Regions from separate parts of the Desulforamulus aquiferis genome, predicted to be linked through region 2. Evidence: riboswitches for the same ligand, from Rfam matches in the RefSeq annotation. Region 2 holds a riboswitch; the other holds the start of a gene.
The links. Region 2 has a riboswitch for cyclic di-GMP ahead of P6N53_RS15795 (methyl-accepting chemotaxis protein). Riboswitches for the same ligand answer to the same signal wherever they lie in the genome.
Positions count from the first base shown of each region.

Region 1: it holds a riboswitch for cyclic di-GMP, as region 2 does, so the genes downstream of both, P6N53_RS06555 (hypothetical protein) here and P6N53_RS15795 (methyl-accepting chemotaxis protein) in region 2, are expected to answer to the same signal.

Region 1 is NZ_JARPTC010000008.1:96,068-100,530, reverse strand. It holds gene P6N53_RS06570 (hypothetical protein) at 26-481, opposite strand; gene P6N53_RS06565 (WecB/TagA/CpsF family glycosyltransferase) at 618-1,346, opposite strand; gene P6N53_RS06560 (hypothetical protein) at 1,471-2,043, shown strand; gene P6N53_RS06555 (hypothetical protein) at 2,052-2,315, opposite strand; cyclic di-GMP riboswitch class I at 2,360-2,441, opposite strand; gene P6N53_RS06550 (hypothetical protein) at 2,531-3,124, opposite strand; gene P6N53_RS06545 (tyrosine-protein phosphatase) at 3,139-3,963, opposite strand; gene P6N53_RS06540 (S-layer homology domain-containing protein) at 4,054-4,463, opposite strand, start outside.
Region 2 is NZ_JARPTC010000023.1:78,495-82,957, reverse strand. It holds gene nifU (Fe-S cluster assembly scaffold protein NifU) at 24-395, shown strand; gene mnmA (tRNA 2-thiouridine(34) synthase MnmA) at 406-1,503, shown strand; cyclic di-GMP riboswitch class I at 1,720-1,804, shown strand; gene P6N53_RS15795 (methyl-accepting chemotaxis protein) at 2,091-4,028, shown strand; gene P6N53_RS15790 (YrzR-like zinc ribbon domain) at 4,230-4,403, shown strand; gene P6N53_RS15785 (YtxH domain-containing protein) at 4,424-4,463, shown strand, end outside.

The DNA.
Region 1 (4,463 bases), on a different contig from region 2:
GCAACTTTCAATGTGCAAAAACAGGCTATTGAATATCAAAGCCACCTTTACACATAATTATTACCTGGGTTGTGGCGGTAAAACCGCGTCCGTCTGCTCTAGGAACCATCAACAGGTGGTTGGCCGGGACAGCCTGGTTGGCCAGGACATTGCCGCCACTGGTCATATTCAAGATGCCGCTGGTGCTGGGGTCTACAGCCACAGCCTTGCCCGAGCGCAAAACAAACTCAGTCCCACCATGACCCGCAAAGGTTTGACCTGCCTGAACCGTTATTACTTCCCAGCCCCCGGTATTTTGGGAGGTTTGCTGCTTGATTTTGTCATCTACATATTTCTGGACATAGCTTTGGGTAACCAGCGGATCAGTGCTGCTGCCCGGGTCCCCTTGTCCAGCTCCAGCAAGGCCTTTAAAGGCCAGCAAAGCTATCAAGGTTAATAGCGCTATAATAAACAGCTTGGGTTTGTCCTTAAATTTTGTCACTAACTTACCTCCCAATAGTTTTTCTAATATATAAAATTCGACAGATTGCTTGGTATCCCTGCATTTATTGCCTTAGTAATATAGACGGAAAATAGCGGCAAAATGTAACACCCCTGTGGAAAAATTTACAGGGGTGTTACATTTTAAATAAGTATCTTTTTAAAACTAATCCGGCAAACTTTGGCAAAACCAGCTGGCGCCTCCAACGATGGGGCTCCTTAATAAGACGTCCCAACCACTCCAACTGAAGCTTCTGTAGTACCGGGGAAACTCGCTGAACCCTTCCGGCGATGACATCTAAGCTGCCGCCAACTCCTATGGAAACAGGGACTCCCATCTCATCCTTGTACTTGGCTATCCACTGCTCTTGCCTTGGCATACCCAAAGCCACAAAAAGCAGTTCCGGTTTGGCAGCCTTTATCAGTCGGACTACTTCGTCTTCTTCATGGCTCATAAAATAACCGTGATGTATTCCAACAATCTTCAAGCCTGGATATTTATCTGCCAGGTTTTTGGCCGCCTCTTCAGCTACCCCGGGAGCCGAACCAAGTAAAAAGATGCCCCAGCCACCCTTTGCCGCGACTGGCATCAAATTTAACATCAGATCTATGCCTGTTACCCTCTCTTCCACCGGGACACCTGCCATCTTGCAGGCCCAGACAATACCTGTACCATCGGGGGTTACCAGTTCCGATTTGTTAACCAATTCTAGGAGGTTACCCTCCTCCTGGGCGCGGTATAGATATTCAGGATTTAGGGTAACTACCTGGTTAACCTCTCCGGAAGAGACCATTTCAGAAATCCGCTTCACCGTAGCCTGCATATTTAAATTATCTATCTGGGCCCCTAGTAGGGAAATGCGCACCTTCTATCACCCTCAAAAATTTTTTAGTAATTTTTTCCATTTAGTATGTCATATCCATGGCTAACACCATATATTAATTTTAGCTTAAGCTGAATTGTTCACAGAAAGAGGAGGCTCTCAACATATGGAAGGGTATTTAGCAAACCCTGAGTCAATAGCTGCCATTATTCCTGACTATCAAGATAATGGTGATGTATCAATTATTATTTACCGGGATGGAAGTAAAGAAACTGTCTTGCAAAAAGTTCGCAGTGTCGTTAATAAGCTGGCCAAACACCACTGTGCCGATCTTAAGCTGCTCAAAAAGAAAGCTGCGGATATACTAGGGAAAAAGATTTTTTGCCCTATAATCCTAGGCTCCGAATTAGTTCTGATACCAGTTAAAGTTCGAAAGCCCCGAATTGAGGGGGATAATACTTTAGCCTACATTAATCTATATTCTGTAAAAAACACCTCTGTATCAAAGAATCCGCCCTTTAAGACCCTGGTCCAGTTAGAAAGAGGTCTTTCCGTGGAAAGTTACTGGTCTATCAGCACCCTGACTAGCAAAATAAATCACGCAGGTTTGGCCAGTAAAACCCTTTTAAATCAATTGCCTTGGACACAAAAAAACAGAGCAACATCCGTAGAATTAACAGACGTTGCCAAAAGACTAATGGAGCTATGTTGTGAGCTTGTTAAATCGCGGAATGCATGATAAATGCCTTAGCCTTTAAACAGTTGCTTACACTTCTGTGCAATTAGAATCTGTTTTTCCAAAGCTTCAATTGCTATGTCAAGCTGTTCCATACTCATCTCAGAAACCTTTGCAGTTCCTAAAGCAGACTTAATGAAATACTCAGACTCAGATGGCTGGTATCCTTCTTTGACTAATTTTAACTTAAGTACTTCAATTCTTTCCAACTTATTATTTAGTAAACTTTCTTGTTCTGATGGAAAACCGGTCAGAGCTTTATGATAAAAACTCAATGCTGATTTCCTCCCCCGGCACCGATATTAGCATTATATGGGTATTCGGTAACCCGGCAGCCATAGATAAACCTTAGGCCCGTGGTTTTGCGTCCCAACCTTTCGGCAGGTTTGCCTTTATCGGAACCTGAAATTTTAGCATTACTCACTTCGACAAAAACTGTGTTTTTCCTTTAGCATTTCGTAATTCATTTAAATTTTATAAAAAATATTTCTTAAAGCTTACTAAGCAATTGTGAACGCTGCTGCTTCTTAGTTTGTCGGTATGTTTCCCTGGCCTTATCCGCTATATCGGTGGAATAACCATAGCTCGTTAATTCATTTTCCGCCCGGGCAATTGCTGCATACACCCTGGCATCACATTCGGCCTCCATACCTTCTACTAAACCTATATATTTTTGGGCCAGAGCTTTTTTAGACATAGTAATCTGCCCAGACTCAATTTTTTCATATTCCTTCTTAGCTGCGGCAATATAACTGTTTATCTTACCATTATATTCCCCTTGTAGCGACTGCATCTTTTGCACTAGCCTTGCCTCAAGTTCTCCCTGTGATGGGACACTCGCAGCAGTTTCACCAGCATCGAAGTCTTGGCCCCCGGGCGAGTTTTTCTTCTCCTGCTGGGCCATTTGTTCTTTTAGTTCAACAACCTCGGGCAAGTTCCCAAACCTTTCATTTGAAAGGAGTTCTTTTTTCTGTTCTGCCTTATCCTTTGCGTCCATCATAGATTCAGTATTTAAAAAACTGTATTTAAAATAATATAATCCCGAGAGCAAGAGCACCCCGATTATAGCTACAATTATAAGCACCTTTTTTATTGTCCTCACCACCTCTTATTTATACTTTTCCACAGGGCAGACCAAAAACCTTTTCTTTTTTTAATGCTGCTTCTACCCTTAGGAAAAGGCAGCACTTCATGATTTTCTATCGTCTCCCCCCTAATAACCTTTAGGGGGTTTTCCTCAAAAAGCAGTTTAGCATTATCCTCGCTCGACAGTTGTGCTGTGACTAGCCTAGCCTCTTTTAGCTTTAATGGCCGTTTAATGGGATGATGGGCATCGGAAGCCACAAAATGCACCCAGCCATGTTTTAATATTTCCTTTGTAAAATTCTGAACACCGGAACCAAAATCTCCGGTTATACTGCCTGATGTTATCTGAACCAAGCAACCCTTTTCAAGCATTTTAAATAGTAATTGGGGATTTTCTATAATTTCCTTATTGCGCTCAGGATGAGCAATTATCGGCCTTATGCCCTTTAACATACATTCAAAGACCACTTGTCCTGTGTTTGGCGGAACTGAACTTAGGGGTAACTCCACCAGCAAATATTTACCCTGGTCACATAATGAAAGAAGTTGTCTATCAGCTACCTTAGCGGCTATATTGGGTTCCAGCCTTATTTCCAGACCCGGATATATATCTAAAGCTATTCCCTCCATGTTTAACCTATGCTTAAAAGCTTCCATCACCGGAACTACATCTTTTCTCTCATTATAAAAAACCCCGGAGATACAGTGGGGAGTGGCAATTACTGCTGTTACACCTTCTTTTACGGCGGTTCTGGCCATTTCTAAGCTTAATTCCATAGATTCCGGACCATCATCGAGGCAAGGTAAGATATGGCAGTGAATGTCAATCATTTTCATTCCTCTGACTTCAATATTTAAGTAAACCAGTATATAAAGTAGACCCTGCACTAAACAGGGTCTACTTTATATATTAAATTGAGCTAGCTGCTAGTTAAGTGGGATAAATATCTTGCTGGTCTCGATTGTTAACTCCATCAAGGAAATAATGGTTTTAAATTTCTCTTGATCATCTGTTAGCTCAGAAACCAAGTAGGACTTCACCAAACGCAGATCATTACCTGTTAAGGTGGCAAACTCTTTCTCTGCAATGATTTGCCTGATTAATTTTTTGAATTCACTGTCGGTATCCCTTGGAGTAGAGTACTGTGTTTTAAGGGTTTCAAAGGCAGTTTCGGCAGCATCCTTTATTGCGTCATGTTTTCCGTTCCTTAATTCCTTTAAAGCTGCTTCAAATAAATCAGCTTCATAATTTGACTCTCTAACTAGATACTTACCTACTAAAATATTATCATATAGGTCGGTAATATAGTCGTATACAGCCTGCTGGTTTATTCCCT
Region 2 (4,463 bases):
AAGGGTATGAGGAGGTAATTTTTATGTACACCGAAAAGGTAATGGACCATTTTTCCAACCCCCGCAATGTTGGAGAAATCGAGAATGCCGATGGTGCCGGACAAGTGGGAAATCCAAGCTGCGGCGACATCATGAAGATTACATTAAAGGTAGAAGATAATATTATTAAGGATATTAAGTTTAAGACCTTTGGATGTGGTGCTGCTGTTGCAACAAGCAGCATGGTTACTGAAATGGCCATGGGCAAGACCATTGAGGAAGCCCTGCAGATCACTAATAAAAGTGTGGCTGAGGCCTTAGAAGGACTGCCGCCGGCTAAAATGCACTGTTCCAACCTAGCGGCCGACGCTCTAAAGGCAGCCATTGAAGACTACTTGAAAAAACAAAACGCGTAGGTGAAGCCTTTTGGCAACCAAACAAAGAGTAATTGCAGCCATGAGCGGCGGAGTGGATAGCTCTGTTACAGCCGCCCTATTACAGCAGCAGGGCTATGAAGTTGTTGGAGTAACCATGCAGATATGGGACCCGGAACAGGCGGTGCTTGATGGGGATTATGTGGGCTGCTGCTCCCTTACCGCGGTGGACGATGCCCGGAGGGTGGCTGAAATATTGGGAATTCCCTATTATGTATTAAATTTTAGGGACATCTTTACAGAAAAAGTGATCCAGTATTTTGTTGATGAATATTTCAGAGGACGGACACCTAACCCCTGCATTGCCTGCAACAGATTTGTTAAATTTGCGGCTCTACTTCAGAAGGCCAGACAAATGGGCTTTGATTATATAGCTACGGGGCATTATGCCCGTCTGGGCTATAGTGAAGATTTTAACCGCTACACTGTACGAAGGGCACAGGATGAAAAGAAGGACCAGACCTATGTGCTGTATGGTTTTACCCAGGATCAAATAGCCCATACCCTAATGCCTCTGGCAGAGTATACCAAGGAGCAGGTCCGGGCAATGGCAACAGAGTTGGGACTGCCCACGGCTACTAAGCCCGAAAGCCAGGAGATATGCTTCGTACATGATGATAATTACCGTAACTTTTTGGATGAACGGGCCCCTGAGGGTATAAAGCCAGGTCCCTTTATGGATTTGAAGGGTAATGTTGTAGGGCAGCACAAGGGCATTCCCTTTTATACAGTGGGCCAGCGGAGAGGCTTGGGATTAGCCACCGGGGAAAGGACCTATGTCACAGAAATTGATACTGAAAATAATGCGGTAATAGTGGGGCCTGAGGAGGCTATCTGGGGAACCGAGCTGATAGCATCTGATAACAACTTTATTTTATTTGATAGTCTTAAGGAGACGAGGGAAGTTGAGGCCCAGGTTCGGTATAATAGCAAGCCGTCTCCGGCGGTAATTGAGCCTTTAGAGGGGGGCTTGGTGAAGGTTACCTTTAAATATCCCCAGAGGTCAATAACTCCCGGACAAGCCGTGGTTTATTATCAGGGGGAATACCTGGTTGGCGGCGGAACAATTGAAAAACTAAGTAGCAAATAGCTTGGAGGGTTGACTTAAGGGTCAACCCTCTGACTGTTAAAAGGTTACTGGGTTCGGAGCAGTGGAAACAGCGCCTCGCGAAGCTGAAGCTGAGAAAATGGTTTTGTTAATTTTATGTTAAAAAATTTACAACTTAATGTCATTGTTTAGAGGAATATGGTGAGATATGTTGAATTTAGGATAATATACCTAGAAGACAGAGCCAAAAATCCTAAATTTTGTTAAAGGCAAACCTATCGAAAGGTAGGGACGCAAAGCTATGGGTCTACACCTATTTTGGTATGACTGCCAGGCTGCCAAAAAATAATCTCTCCATAAAGAGTTTATTTTTAGCATAGCTTAAGTCCCTCATAAGAAAATAGAGGGATTTTTTGTTTTTTTAAAACGAAGATATAATTATATATTTTTTTCATCTTAATGGATAAAAATGGAAAATTTTATATATTAAGCAAAATAATCAATAATATGACATGGGTCATAGTTAGGAGTGATTATTTAAAAAAGCAGTGAGTGATTTTAAGTGGTGTGTTCTAAGATTTTCAATTGCAGATGCGAAATTAAGTAAGAGGTGAAAGGGGAAGGTTGCGTTGTTTAAGAAGGGCATCCGCATAAGGGATTTTTCATTGAAAAAAAATCCTTTTAGGAGTATCTCATTTAATGGCAATTTTAGTATCCGTCTTAAATTTTTAGCTGTATTATTTTTAGCAGTTGTGGCCTTGATAATCACAAATCTATATGCCTTAACTAATTATAAAACAGGCCAGAGTGAACAACTCCACCATTCGCTTGAACAGACCGTAATCGCAAACAGTAATCTTTTGGAAGAGAATCTAAAGAAACATATTCACATCCTGGATATACTGTCAAAGGTAAATGAAGTACAAGGAGAAGATTTAGACGAAGCCCTTGATTATTTAAAGTCAGAGCTTAAACACCAAATGGAAGTAAAGGATGTCATGTTTGAATCCTTTGGCCTAATTGAATTAGACGGGTCGGCAATTAATACTGATGACGCCCCGGTGGATTTAAGGGATCGGGATTATTTCATCGCGGTAACAAGTGGGGATAGATTTGCCTACTCAGCACCACTAATATCTAAGGTTAACAATAAAATGTCGGTTGTTTTGGCTGTTCCTGTAAAAAATGATGGAGTTATAATCAGAGTTTTATATAGCCGCTTGAACTTAGATAGATTATCTGAACAGGTTTTGCAAATGAAATATGGGGAAAAGGGCAGGGCTTATCTGGTTGATGCCAGTGGTATAACCATTGTTCATCCCAATGAGGAATTACTGCTCAAAAACCTAACCAAGGTTGAAGGGCCTGTCACTGAAGAGGTTGCCAAGTCAACAACCCAAATGGTGGAAACTAAAAACGGGCAGATAGAATATGCTTTTGAGGGTGAACAATCCATTGCCAGCTTCCGGACTATTACTACCGCTGGTTGGATTCTTGCAATTGTGGCCAATCGGGATGAGGTGTTTGTAAATGTTGACACCACCAGTCAAAAGCTACTGCTCATTACTATCATTGTCTCGGTGATTTTGCTTGGCATAGGCTGGTATTTAGGTACTAAAATAATTGAGCCTATCAACAGATTATTAGCTGCAACTGGCCGGGTGTCTAAGGGTCAGTTAAATGAAGAGATAAGGGTAACCAGCAGGGATGAGATAGGGAAACTGGCCCAATCCTTTGAAGAAATGAGAATAAATCTAAAGGAGCTAATCGGAGGTATATCCACCGCCAGTAATTATGTCAACGAGACTGTTTTCAGCTTATCTTCCCAGGCCGAGCAAACCTCTGCTGCAGCTTCAGCCAACGCCTCCACAGTTGGCGAGGTGTCAAGCACGGTAGAAAATATCGTAGGTAATATTAGGGAAGTGTCCACACAATTAGATGAGGCCAGTTTCCAGGCTGACCAGGGTAAGGATAAGATCAATAGTGTGGTTACTACCATCTCGGAAATAGCTAACTCTTCCCAGGAGGTAGGGAAGACCATTGATTCCCTTAATACGGCAATTAAGGATGTTGGGAAATTTGTAGAAACCATCAATGGTATTGCCGGACAGACGAATCTTTTGGCCCTAAACGCTGCTATTGAGGCAGCCAGGGCGGGTGATGCAGGGAGAGGCTTTGCTGTAGTTGCCGACGAAGTTCGCAAGCTGGCAGAAACCTCCTCTAATTCGGCAGTTGAGATAACCAAAATTATTGCCAATATTCAACAGCAGTCAACCCAATCTGCTGAGGCTATGCATATAGGACAACAAAAGGTAGCCCATGGCCATCAGGTGGTTAAAGAGGTAAGTGAGTCCTTTTCAAATGTAATCGGTTTGGTGCAAAGCCTTAGTGTTCAGGCCAGGGAGGTGGCAACAGCAGCCACCCAGGTAGCTGCGGCTGTGCAAAATGTAGCTGCCACAACCGAAGAACAAACTGCCACCATGCAAGAGGTATCCGCTGCAGCTTTTGAATTAAGTAAAACTGCTTCAGAACTTCAAGGGATGATAAGTAAATTTGATATTAAATAAAAAAAATTATTAGTTACTAGGGCTGTCTCATTGATGAGGCAGCTCAATTTTTTATTTTAGAAGAAGCATGTTTGGACCAGATTATAGATATTTGCTAATCCATTTTAAAATATAAAAACAAATGCTTGGAAGTGCATTTTTAACTTTAGATATGGCAATAATATGAGACATCAGAAATTGTTTTATAGAGGGGGCCTTTTGGTGAATTGCCCGGTTTGTGGAGGTAAAGCCACCGGAAAGGTGGGAATCGACCAGTATTACTGCTGGGATTGTTGCTTAGAGTATCGCTTAAACAAGGAAGGTGTAGATATTTTTGAAGTTGCCGAGGACGGCAGCCTGGTTTCCTTTGACCCGCATAATTCAGCCTTATACTAGATTTTAGGGGGTGAACAGATATGATGGGATTTTGGAGGGGCATTGTTGCTGGTAGTTTAT